Regions from separate parts of the Streptomyces sp. NPDC056835 genome, predicted to be linked through region 1. Evidence: riboswitches for the same ligand, from Rfam matches in the RefSeq annotation. Region 1 holds a riboswitch; each other region holds the start of a gene.
The links. Region 1 has a riboswitch for cyclic di-AMP ahead of ACFRMN_RS27455 (transglycosylase SLT domain-containing protein). Riboswitches for the same ligand answer to the same signal wherever they lie in the genome.
Positions count from the first base shown of each region.

Region 2: linked by a shared signal. The riboswitch ahead of ACFRMN_RS23620 (transglycosylase family protein) and the one ahead of ACFRMN_RS27455 (transglycosylase SLT domain-containing protein) in region 1 are both predicted to bind cyclic di-AMP.
Region 3: linked by a shared signal. The riboswitch ahead of ACFRMN_RS03120 (NlpC/P60 family protein) and the one ahead of ACFRMN_RS27455 (transglycosylase SLT domain-containing protein) in region 1 are both predicted to bind cyclic di-AMP.

Region 1 covers NZ_JBHUBB010000027.1:24,034-27,236, reverse strand. Annotated here, with positions in the region: gene ACFRMN_RS27465 (hypothetical protein) at 1-374, shown strand, start outside; gene ACFRMN_RS27460 (hypothetical protein) at 378-995, shown strand; cyclic di-AMP (ydaO/yuaA leader) riboswitch at 1,689-1,877, shown strand; gene ACFRMN_RS27455 (transglycosylase SLT domain-containing protein) at 1,882-2,712, shown strand; gene ACFRMN_RS27450 (amino acid permease) at 2,814-3,203, opposite strand, start outside.
Region 2 covers NZ_JBHUBB010000021.1:17,776-20,978, forward strand. Annotated here, with positions in the region: gene eno (phosphopyruvate hydratase) at 1-525, opposite strand, end outside; gene ACFRMN_RS23620 (transglycosylase family protein) at 845-1,549, opposite strand; cyclic di-AMP (ydaO/yuaA leader) riboswitch at 1,557-1,733, opposite strand; gene ACFRMN_RS23625 (transglycosylase family protein) at 1,998-3,008, opposite strand; gene ACFRMN_RS23630 (cytochrome P450) at 3,156-3,203, opposite strand, start outside.
Region 3 covers NZ_JBHUBB010000002.1:143,542-146,744, reverse strand. Annotated here, with positions in the region: gene ACFRMN_RS03125 (hypothetical protein) at 1-52, shown strand, start outside; gene ACFRMN_RS03120 (NlpC/P60 family protein) at 155-1,396, opposite strand; cyclic di-AMP (ydaO/yuaA leader) riboswitch at 1,395-1,558, opposite strand; gene pcrA (DNA helicase PcrA) at 1,902-3,203, shown strand, end outside.

The sequences.
Region 1 (3,203 bases):
TCTACGCCGCCTCGCAGGGCCTGCCGCTGCGCGACAACCTCGGCAACCAGGCTCCGGAACTGCCCGCGAGCATCCCCATGTTCATGCTCCTGGCGGCGGCTGTCATCGAAACGCTGCTGTGGCTGGGCTCGACGCGTGGCTGGTCGAACCGGTGGCTGCCCCAGCTTCTGGGCGCGTCCGGCGGACTGGTGATCAGCGTCTCGGTGCTCCTCCAGAAGTCCCTGCTCGGTGATTCCGGCACTCCCGACGCCGCCGGTCTGCTGGCCGCCGCCGTCGTGGGCCTGGCCTTCGGCGCCCTCGCCGGCTTCCTCGGCGCGCGCTTCGCCGTCATCCTGCGCGCCAATACCCCGACCTCAAGCCCGGAAGGCAACTGATCCGTGCACAGCCATCTCACCGGCCCCGCCCCGGCGCCGTCCTCACGCACCACCACTCCCCGGCCCCCGGCCCGCCGCGTACGCTCCCTGGTCCTCGCGCTGTCCGCGGTGGCGGCCCTGCTCTTCGCGTCGGCCACGCCGGCCGCCGCCTACGAGCCAGTCGGGATCGTGCACACCGAACGCGTCCAGGCGGGCCCGTACAGCCTGACCATCGGGTTCTCCACCTGGCCGCTGCGTGCCATGCAGTCGCTGGACTTCACCTTCGCCCCCGAAGGAGGGATAGCGGGCAAATCGGGCACGCTCACCCGTGACGCCACCGGCCTCGACTCCGGTGACCGCGTCACCCCGCTGGCGCGCCACCCCCGCAAACTCGATGTCTGGGGTCTGGACATCAAGTCCTTCCCCGACCCGGGCGACGTGGCGCTCACCTTCGCCATCGACGGCCCCGAGGGTCATGGCACGGGGACCCTCAAGCACCTGACCGTCCTCGACCAGCCGGGCCCGCCCCTGTCGCTGAGCTGGAGCGTCTGCGCCCTGCCCGTCCTCGGGCTGATCGCCTTCCTGGTCATCGCCTGGCGGCGCAACGAACCGGCGCGCCGGCTCGCCGAGTTGGGCATATAGCGCGGAACGCGCGCTGTGCGCGCAGGCGGCCGAAGGGGGAGCGTGGGACTGGACCACGCTCCCCCTTCGGCCGCGAACTGCCTTTTGCCGAAGGGGTGGTCGTCGCTTTCGATCCACTCTTCGGTGAAAGGCTGCCACGGAACTGACACGTGGCCCGCCCGTGTTCGGAAACGATAGAAGGTCAGAAACGCGCACGGCTCCGCCAATTCGATGGCGTTGAGCGGTTCAATGGCCGCGAGAAGCGGCTCGCACGGGGGCCGCAGGGGTTCGCGAGAGGCCGCCAAGGGCGGCTTCCGAATTACGCGATCATGCGCGATACGGCGGCCCTTGTGAGGCGCCCGCATTTCCGGTCATGGGTGGGACTGTCGAGGTCGGACCGACCAGGCCACATCACGCCTTTATGGGCGATTTATGTCTGTTCTCCCCGAAGTCCATTTATGTAGCGTTTACGCGGCTTTCCATGCTCTGCTCGGTGTCGTGACCTGGACATTTCCGTCATGGGCGTGATGTGTGTCACGTAAGTTCCCGGTCGCGGGCCCGCCTCCTCGTCCATTTCGCGCGCGGGGAAGGCGAGTTGAGTTCCCCGGTATCGGGCCGATAACGAGATCATTTCGGGCCGGATTCACGAATTGGATTCCGTTGTGAATTCAGGGCTTGTTTCGTCCGGGCGTCCTCGCTTACGTTCTCGTCACTCCGGATGGAACGCCGAATCCTGCCGCTGTCCGGAGCCCCACACCCACCCACGTCCGGCAGGAGCGGGGGACCCAGGTAAGTCGCCGATCCGTACTCCGGACCGGCTTGGGGTTAAGCCGCGTTCACAGTGCGGCCGGGCATCTCCAGTCCGAACCCGACAGCTCACCTCGCAGGCGCAGGAGAGGAATTCGTCATGGCCTCAAAGGCTAAGCACCGTCGTCCCAAGAACAGCCCCGTCGCCAGAGGTCTCGTCACCGCGGGCACGGGCGGTGCCGTACTCGCCTTCCCCCTGCTGGCCGCCACCACCGCGGAAGCGGCCCCGTCGGCGCACACCGCCGCCACCGCAAAGGTGACCCTGACCCCGGCCGCCACCGTCCAGACGGAAACCCCGGCGACCTACTCCGTGGTCTGGGGGGACTCGCTGTCCAAGATCGCGGACGAGTACTCGCTGAGCGGCGGCTGGCAGCAGCTCTACGAGGACAACCGCGACGTCATCGGCGGCGACCCGTGCTTTATCCTCCCCGGTCTCACACTGACGCTCGGTACGGGGTCCGACTCGCAGACCCCGGCAGACTCGACCGCCGACTCCAGCGCGGACTCGACCGGCGACTCCACCGCCGACGAGCAGGCCACGTCGGCGCCTGACGAGAGCGCCACGGCCGATACGGGCGCCGACGCCACCGCGGCGGCCACGACGACGTACGCCGACAACCTGGACGGCTGGATCCAGGAGTCGCTGGACGTCATGGCGGCGCACGGCATCCCCGGCTCGTACGACGGCATCTACCGCAACATCATGCGCGAGTCCTCGGGCAACCCGTGGGCCATCAACAACTGGGACTCCAACGCCGCCGCCGGTACCCCGTCCAAGGGGCTCCTGCAGGTCATCGACCCCACGTTCCAGGCCTACCACGTGCCCGGTACGTCGACGGACAGCTACGACCCGGTCGCCAACATCACCGCCGCGTCCAACTACGCGGCCGACCGGTACGGCTCGATCGACAACGTGAACGGCCCCTACTGACAGGCCCGCACACCGCTCGCGGCGGGCCGGACCAGCCCTCAGGGCCGGTCCGGCCCGCCGCGTTCCGCGTGCGCGCGTTCCCGCGTTCCCGCGTCCCGGGCTCAGGCGCGCCGCGCGCGCAGCTCCCGTACCCCCGCCGCCGCCAGGACGAGCGCCGTCGCGCCCAGGGACCACAGCAGCTGTGGGCGTGCCGCGTCATTCGTCAGCATCAGGCCGAACACGACCGCCATCGCGGCGAGCGTGGCCCAGGTCAGCCCCGGGAAGAGCCACATCCGCAGCACCAGCCGCTCCGGCGCCTCCCGTTCGATACGGGGTCGCAGCCGCAGCTGCGACACGGCGATCAGGGCCCATACGAAGAGGAGCACCGCGCCGACCGCGTTGAGCATGTACAGGAAGACCGAGTCGGGCCACTTGAGATTGAGCAGCACCGAGACGAAGCCGAACGCCACGGACGCGAGGACCGCACGCCGGGGCACACCGCCGCCACTCAC
Region 2 (3,203 bases), on a different contig from region 1:
GAAGGACTCCGCGCCGATCGGGGCGATCATGAATTCCTGGATGTCCACGTTGGAGTCGGCGTGCGAGCCGCCGTTCAGGATGTTCATCATCGGAACGGGCAGCAGGTGCGCGTTCGGGCCGCCGAGGTAGCGGAAGAGCGGGAGGTCCGAGGCCTCGGAGGCGGCGTGCGCGACGGCGAGGGAGACGCCGAGGATGGCGTTGGCGCCGAGCGACGACTTGTCCGGGGTGGCGTCCAGGTCGAACATCGCCTGGTCGATCAGGCGCTGCTCGGTGGCGTCGTACCCGACCAGCTCCGGGCCGATCTGCTCGATGACGGCGAGGACGGCCTTCTCGACACCCTTGCCCTGGTAGCGGTTCTGGTCACCGTCGCGGAGCTCAAGGGCCTCGAACGCACCGGTGGAGGCACCGGAGGGGACAGCAGCACGACCCGTGCTGCCGTCGTCGAGGCCGACCTCGACCTCGACCGTGGGGTTGCCTCGGGAGTCGAGGATTTCCCGGGCTACGACGACGTCGATGGACGGCACGAGCATCTCCTTCTGGGATGTGACGCTTGGAGTGCAGGGTCTCATTGGCCTTGCGACACGAGACTATCCGGCGCGGGGTGATCGGTCGGCCGGTGCCCGCCACCTAAGACGAAATGAGGTGCGATTCCCCCACGGCCGGAGCCACCGCCAGAGCCACGGCCGGAGCCACCGCCACCCGCGGGCGGGCCACAGCCGGAACCCCGGCCCGGCGCGTACGGGGGTTACGCGCCGGACCGGGGCGGTCTCGGGTGGGGCCGGTCCCGGGTGGGCCCCGGACAGGGCCGGACGGGCCGGGTGTGCCCGGCTTGGGCCGGGTGGGTCAGCTCAGGTGGAGCTGCTGGCCCGGGTAGATCACGTCGGCGTCGCTGACGATGTCCTTGTTCAGGTCGAACAGCTTCTGCCAGCCGCCCTTGACGTCCTCGGCCTTGGCGATCTTGGAGAGGGAGTCGCCCGACTTGACCTTGTACTCGCCGTCACCCTTCTTGATCGTGGTGGGACGGCTCTCGCCGCGCGAGGCCGGCTGGGCCGCGCCGCGCGTGGTCTCCTGCTGCTTCGGCTGCGCCTGCTGCGACTGCTGCGGCTTGGGAGCCTGCCGCTGCTTCGGCTGCGACTGCTTCTGGGTGGGCTGGGTGGCGGAGCCGCCGTCGTACGCGGCGCTGGACAGGCCCACGCCGCAGTTCGGCCACGCGCCCTTGCCCTGGCCGGCGAGGACCTTCTCGGCGACGGCTATCTGCTGGGACTTGCTGGCCTGGTCGGCGCGGGCGGCGTACGCGGTACCGCCGTAGGCGGCCCAGGTGGACGGCGTGAACTGGAGGCCGCCGTAGAAGCCGTTGTCCGTGTTGATGGACCAGTTGCCTCCGGACTCGCACTGCGCGACCTTGTCCCACTCGGCGGCGGTCGCGGCGGAGGCCGAGGTCGCGCCGATCAACGGGGCGGCGACGGCGGCACCGGTGACCCCGGCGAGCGTGGCGTAGCGGGCGGCCTTCGACGGGCGGCGGTGCTTGCCCTTGCTGGAACGCAGCAGCATGGAACATCTCCCTCACCGACGCCTACGAGGTCAGCTGTCGGGTTCGGGCCAAGTGAGTTGCCCGGCCTTGTGCTCAGTCGCACATGGCTTCACCCCAAGCCGGTCCTCGGCCGTCTCTCGACGGCCGGAGCCCGGCGCGAACCTTTGGGTCCCCCGCTCCTGCCTACGGCGCATGACGCGTCGGTTACTCCCCCCGACCGACGGCAGGATTCGGCGTGACGGTCGACGGGGCCCGCGGTGCGAGCGGTTCAGACCGTAATCACAGGTCTGCCCGTTGTTCAAAGAAGCACATCAAGGAAAAATCGCCCTTACCTCCCCCTTGAGCGAACCCATTTGCGCAGGTGAGAGAGGAAACGACCCAACCGCCGGACCAAAAGACCCCAGTTGCGGCGAAGAGACCCTTGTCTCACTTTCCCAGAAGTGGACATAGGGTCTCTAACTGCCCCTACTTCACGCCAAGATCAAGGGTCTGGCCAGGGAGGATCAGGTCGGGGTCGGCGCCGACGGTTTCCTTGTTCGCCTCGTAGATCGCGGACCACCCGCCGGGCACCTCGCGTTCATCGGCGATGAGCCAAAGGCAGTCGCCCGCACGGACGGTGTACTCACCGTCCACCGCGCCCGCGCCTTCCGTTTCGCCCGTCACGCCGTCCGCCGTGCCGTCCGTCACGCCGCCTGCCGTGCCGTCCACCGCGCCATCCGCGTTACGTGTCGATCCGTCACCTCGCGAGGCATGACGGCCGGATTCCCGCTCTTCGCCCGAATTGCCTGGTACGGAGTCGTCCGGGGCGGCGTCGCCGCGGTGCTTGCCCTTGGCGGCGCCGTCACCGGACCCGGCGGAGCCGGAGGGATCGGCGGGAGCGGGCTCCTTCGTACCGTCGGAGGCCGGGGCGTCCGGGGTGGCCGAGGAGGCGCCCGAGGGGGCGTCCGACGGAGACGAGTCGGGCGAGGAGGCGCCCCCTGTCTTCCCGGACGTCTCGGAGGGCTTGGGCGTTCCGGACGTCTCGGACGACTCGGACGACTCGGGTGCCGTCTCCGGCGCCGCCTCGGGCGTCGTACCGGGATCCACGCCCGGCGCCGCGCTGCCCGCCGTCAGCCCGGAGACCGCGGCGCAACTGGCCCACGCCCGCGGCCCCTGCGCGTCAAGGATCTTCTCGGCTATCGCGATCTGCTGCGAGCGGCTCGCGAGGTCGGCGCTGGCCGCGTACTCCGCGCCGCCGAAGTCGTCCCAGGTCTCCTGGGAGATCTGGAGTCCGCCGTAGTAGCCGTTCTTGAGGTCCGCGCTCCACATGCCGCCGCTCTCGCACTCGGCGACGCGGTCCCAGGTGGAAGCGTCCGCCGCACTGGCACCGGCGGCGCCGAGCAGCGGAATGGCGATCGCCGAGCCGGTCACCCCTGCCGCGACGATCAGAGCGGGGGCCTGGCGAGGTCGACGGTGTCGGCCGTTCCCGGAGCGCATGCGATTGCCTTCCGTGTGACTGATGTTTCGACTGCTGCGTGTGGCGGCTGAGTTTTCGAGAACGTAGCGGTACTCGAACTACTGTCACAAGTCGATGCAGCGGAGATCACGTGAAAGTCACAGTCTTGACGGACCGTCAGTAATCCTTCAGCCGGACAATGGCGTGAACTGCACCGGAAGCGTGCGCAATCCACG
Region 3 (3,203 bases), on a different contig from region 1:
GGTGGGCGGGCTGACGATGGCCAACATCTTCATCGCCACGCTCTGGACCTGACACGGCGACGGGGGCCGGTCCTCGCTTCCGGCCCCGGCCCCCGGCTCGCGGCTCGCGCGTGCCGCGCGCGGCACCCGGCTCGCGCGTTCCGCACGCCGCCCGTCAGGCGGGGCGGATACTTCCGTAGATCGGCATGTAGTAGATCGACTCCTCGCGGACGTTCGCGCCCGGCTTCGGGGCGTGGATCATCATGCCGTCGCCGATGTAGATCCCGACGTGGCTGATGTCGTCGTAGAAGAAGACCAGGTCACCGGGGAGCAGATCCTCGGTCGCGACGCGCGTGCCGGCCTTCACCTGTTCCCCGGTGGTGCGCGGCAGCTCCACGCCCGCCTCCTTCCAGGCGGCCTGGGTCAGGCCCGAGCAGTCGTACGAGCTGGGGCCTGTGGCGCCCCAGACGTACGGTTTGCCTATCTGGGCGCGGGCGAAGGAGAGGACCTTGGCGGCCTTGGTGGCGTAGCTGCCGTCCGAGGTTCCGGTGCCGCCGCTCGTGCCGGTTCCCGCGCCCGTGCCCGTACCCGCGCCTGTGCCGCTCTGACCTGAGCCCGTCCCGGAGCCCGTGCCCGTGCCCGTACCGGTCGACGGGGTCTTGGCCTGCTGCTCCTCGCGCTTGCGCTCGGCCTCCTCCTTCGCGCGGGCCTCCAGCTTCGCCCGCGCCTCCGCCTTGCGGCGGGCCTCCTCTTCCTTCTTGCGCTCCAGCGCGGCCAGCCGCGCCTTCTCCTCCTTGGTCAGCCGCGACAGCAGCGCACGCGCCGCGCCGAGCTTCTGCTGCACGTTCTGCTTGCTGGTACGCAGCGCGGCCTGCGAGGCGGTGAGCGACTCCAGGTCCTTCGACGCCTGAGCCCGCTTCTTCGCGGCGGCGGCCTGCTGTGTCTGGTAGTCGGTGAGGACACCGCGCTGACGCTCCGTCAGCCGGTCCGTCACCTGCTTCTGCTCGAAGAACGCCTGCGGGCTGTCCGCGAAGAGCAGGGCGGCGGTCGGGGTGACCGCGCCTTCCCGGTACTGCGCGGCCGCGAACGAGCCGAGCGTACGCCGGGCCTCGTTCAGCTTGTCCGCGCGCTTGGCGACCTCGTCGAGCACCCGGTCGACCGCGCGCTTCTGCTTCTGCGTGGTCTCTTTCGCCCGGTTGTACTTCTGTGTCTCACTTCCGGCCTGGCGGTACAGATCGTCGACCTTCTTCTGTACCTCTTCGATGGACGGCTTCGGCTCGACGGGTGTGGCGCTCGCGCTCTGCGCCGAGAGCAACGTGACCGAGGCGAGCGCGGCTGTCGTGATCCCGACGGCGGGAGAGGCGGTACGTACTCCGCTGAGGCTGCGCGGCTTGCGATGCGACGCCAAGGTCTGCATCTCCTTCCGTGGACCGCCTACCGGGTTAGCTGTCGGGTTCGGGCGGAACGGAAGGCTGCCCTACGGACCTTGAGCGAAAGGCCCGATTCACCCCGGTTGTTCTGTGTGGGTCCCCGGTTTCGAACTTCCTTGGGGAAAGTCCGAATTCGGCGTGGGCCGCCCGCTTGGCGTGGGTCGCCGTTGGGGGTACGGGCTGCCTGATCGAGCACGCTAGCCAAAGTGTGGTGCTGGTGTGAAGGTCGATGGCCGATATGCCCGATACATTTTCGTGACCATTTGCGCGTGCGATGTGTGAAACGGATCGGTGACGCCTGACCGCCACGATGAGTGACCGAGGCGCCGCCCGTGGTGATCCCCTTGGCGATGACGGCGATGACGGCGATGGCGGCGATGACGGCGATGGTGACGGGGATGGGGACGGCGAGGGGACGGCGAGGGTGGCGGGGCCGGGGAATTCCGGAGGCGGGCACCGAGTGTCAGTGGGGCCGCCTAGACTCGGAAAGCGATGAGCAGCCTCTTTGACGACAGTTTCCTGGCGGACCTCCAGCCCTTCGGCGACGAGCATCCACCGCCGCCCGAGGACGACGCCGAGCACGCACCGGAGCAGGTGCCCGACGACCTCTTCCAGGGTGCCTACGACGCGCCTCCGGTGCGGGACCAGTACCACCGCGACGGCGCCCCGCGCACGGTCGTGGATCCCGCCGCGCTGCTCGAAGGGCTGAACGAGGAGCAGCGCGCGGCCGTCGTGCACACCGGCTCGCCGCTGCTCATCGTGGCCGGGGCCGGGTCGGGCAAGACCCGGGTGCTGACCCACCGGATCGCGTATCTGCTGGGTAGCCGCGACGTCCATCCCGGTCAGATACTGGCGATCACGTTCACCAACAAGGCCGCGGGCGAGATGAAGGAGCGCGTCGGCCAGCTCGTCGGCCCGCGCGCCAACGCCATGTGGGTCATGACGTTCCACAGCGCCTGCGTACGGATCCTGCGGCGCGAGTCGAAGAGGCTCGGGTTCACCTCGTCGTTCTCCATCTACGACGCCGCCGACTCCAAGCGTCTGATGGCCCTGGTCTGCCGCGATCTGGACCTCGACCCCAAGCGTTACCCGCCGAAGTCCTTCAGCGCCAAGATCTCGAATCTGAAGAACGAGCTGATCGACGAGGAGACCTTCGCCGACCAGGCCACCGACGGCTTCGAGAAGATGCTCGCCGAGGCCTACCGGATGTACCAGGCGCGGCTGCGCGAGGCCAACGCGCTGGACTTCGACGACATCATCATGACCACCGTCCATCTGCTCCAGGCGTTCCCCGATGTCGCCGAGCACTACCGGCGGCGCTTCCGGCATGTCCTGGTGGACGAGTACCAGGACACCAACCACGCTCAGTACACGCTCGTACGCGAGCTGGTGGGCCCCTCCGGCGAGGAGCACGACCCGGCCGAGCTGTGTGTCGTCGGCGACGCCGACCAGTCGATCTACGCCTTCCGGGGCGCCACGATCCGTAACATCCTCCAGTTCGAGGAGGACTACCCGGACGCGACGACTATTTTGCTGGAGCAGAACTACCGCTCCACGCAGACGATCCTGAGCGCCGCCAACGCGGTCATCGAGCGCAACGAGAGCCGCCGGCCGAAGAATCTGTGGACGAAGGCCGGCGCCGGCGCCCAGATCACCGGCTACGTCGCGGACACGGAGCACGACGAGGCGCAGTTCGTCGCCGACGAGATCGACCGGCTGACGGACGCGGGCGAGGCCAAGGCGGGCGATGTCGCGGTCTTCTACCGTACGAACGCGCAGTCCCGCGTCTTCGAG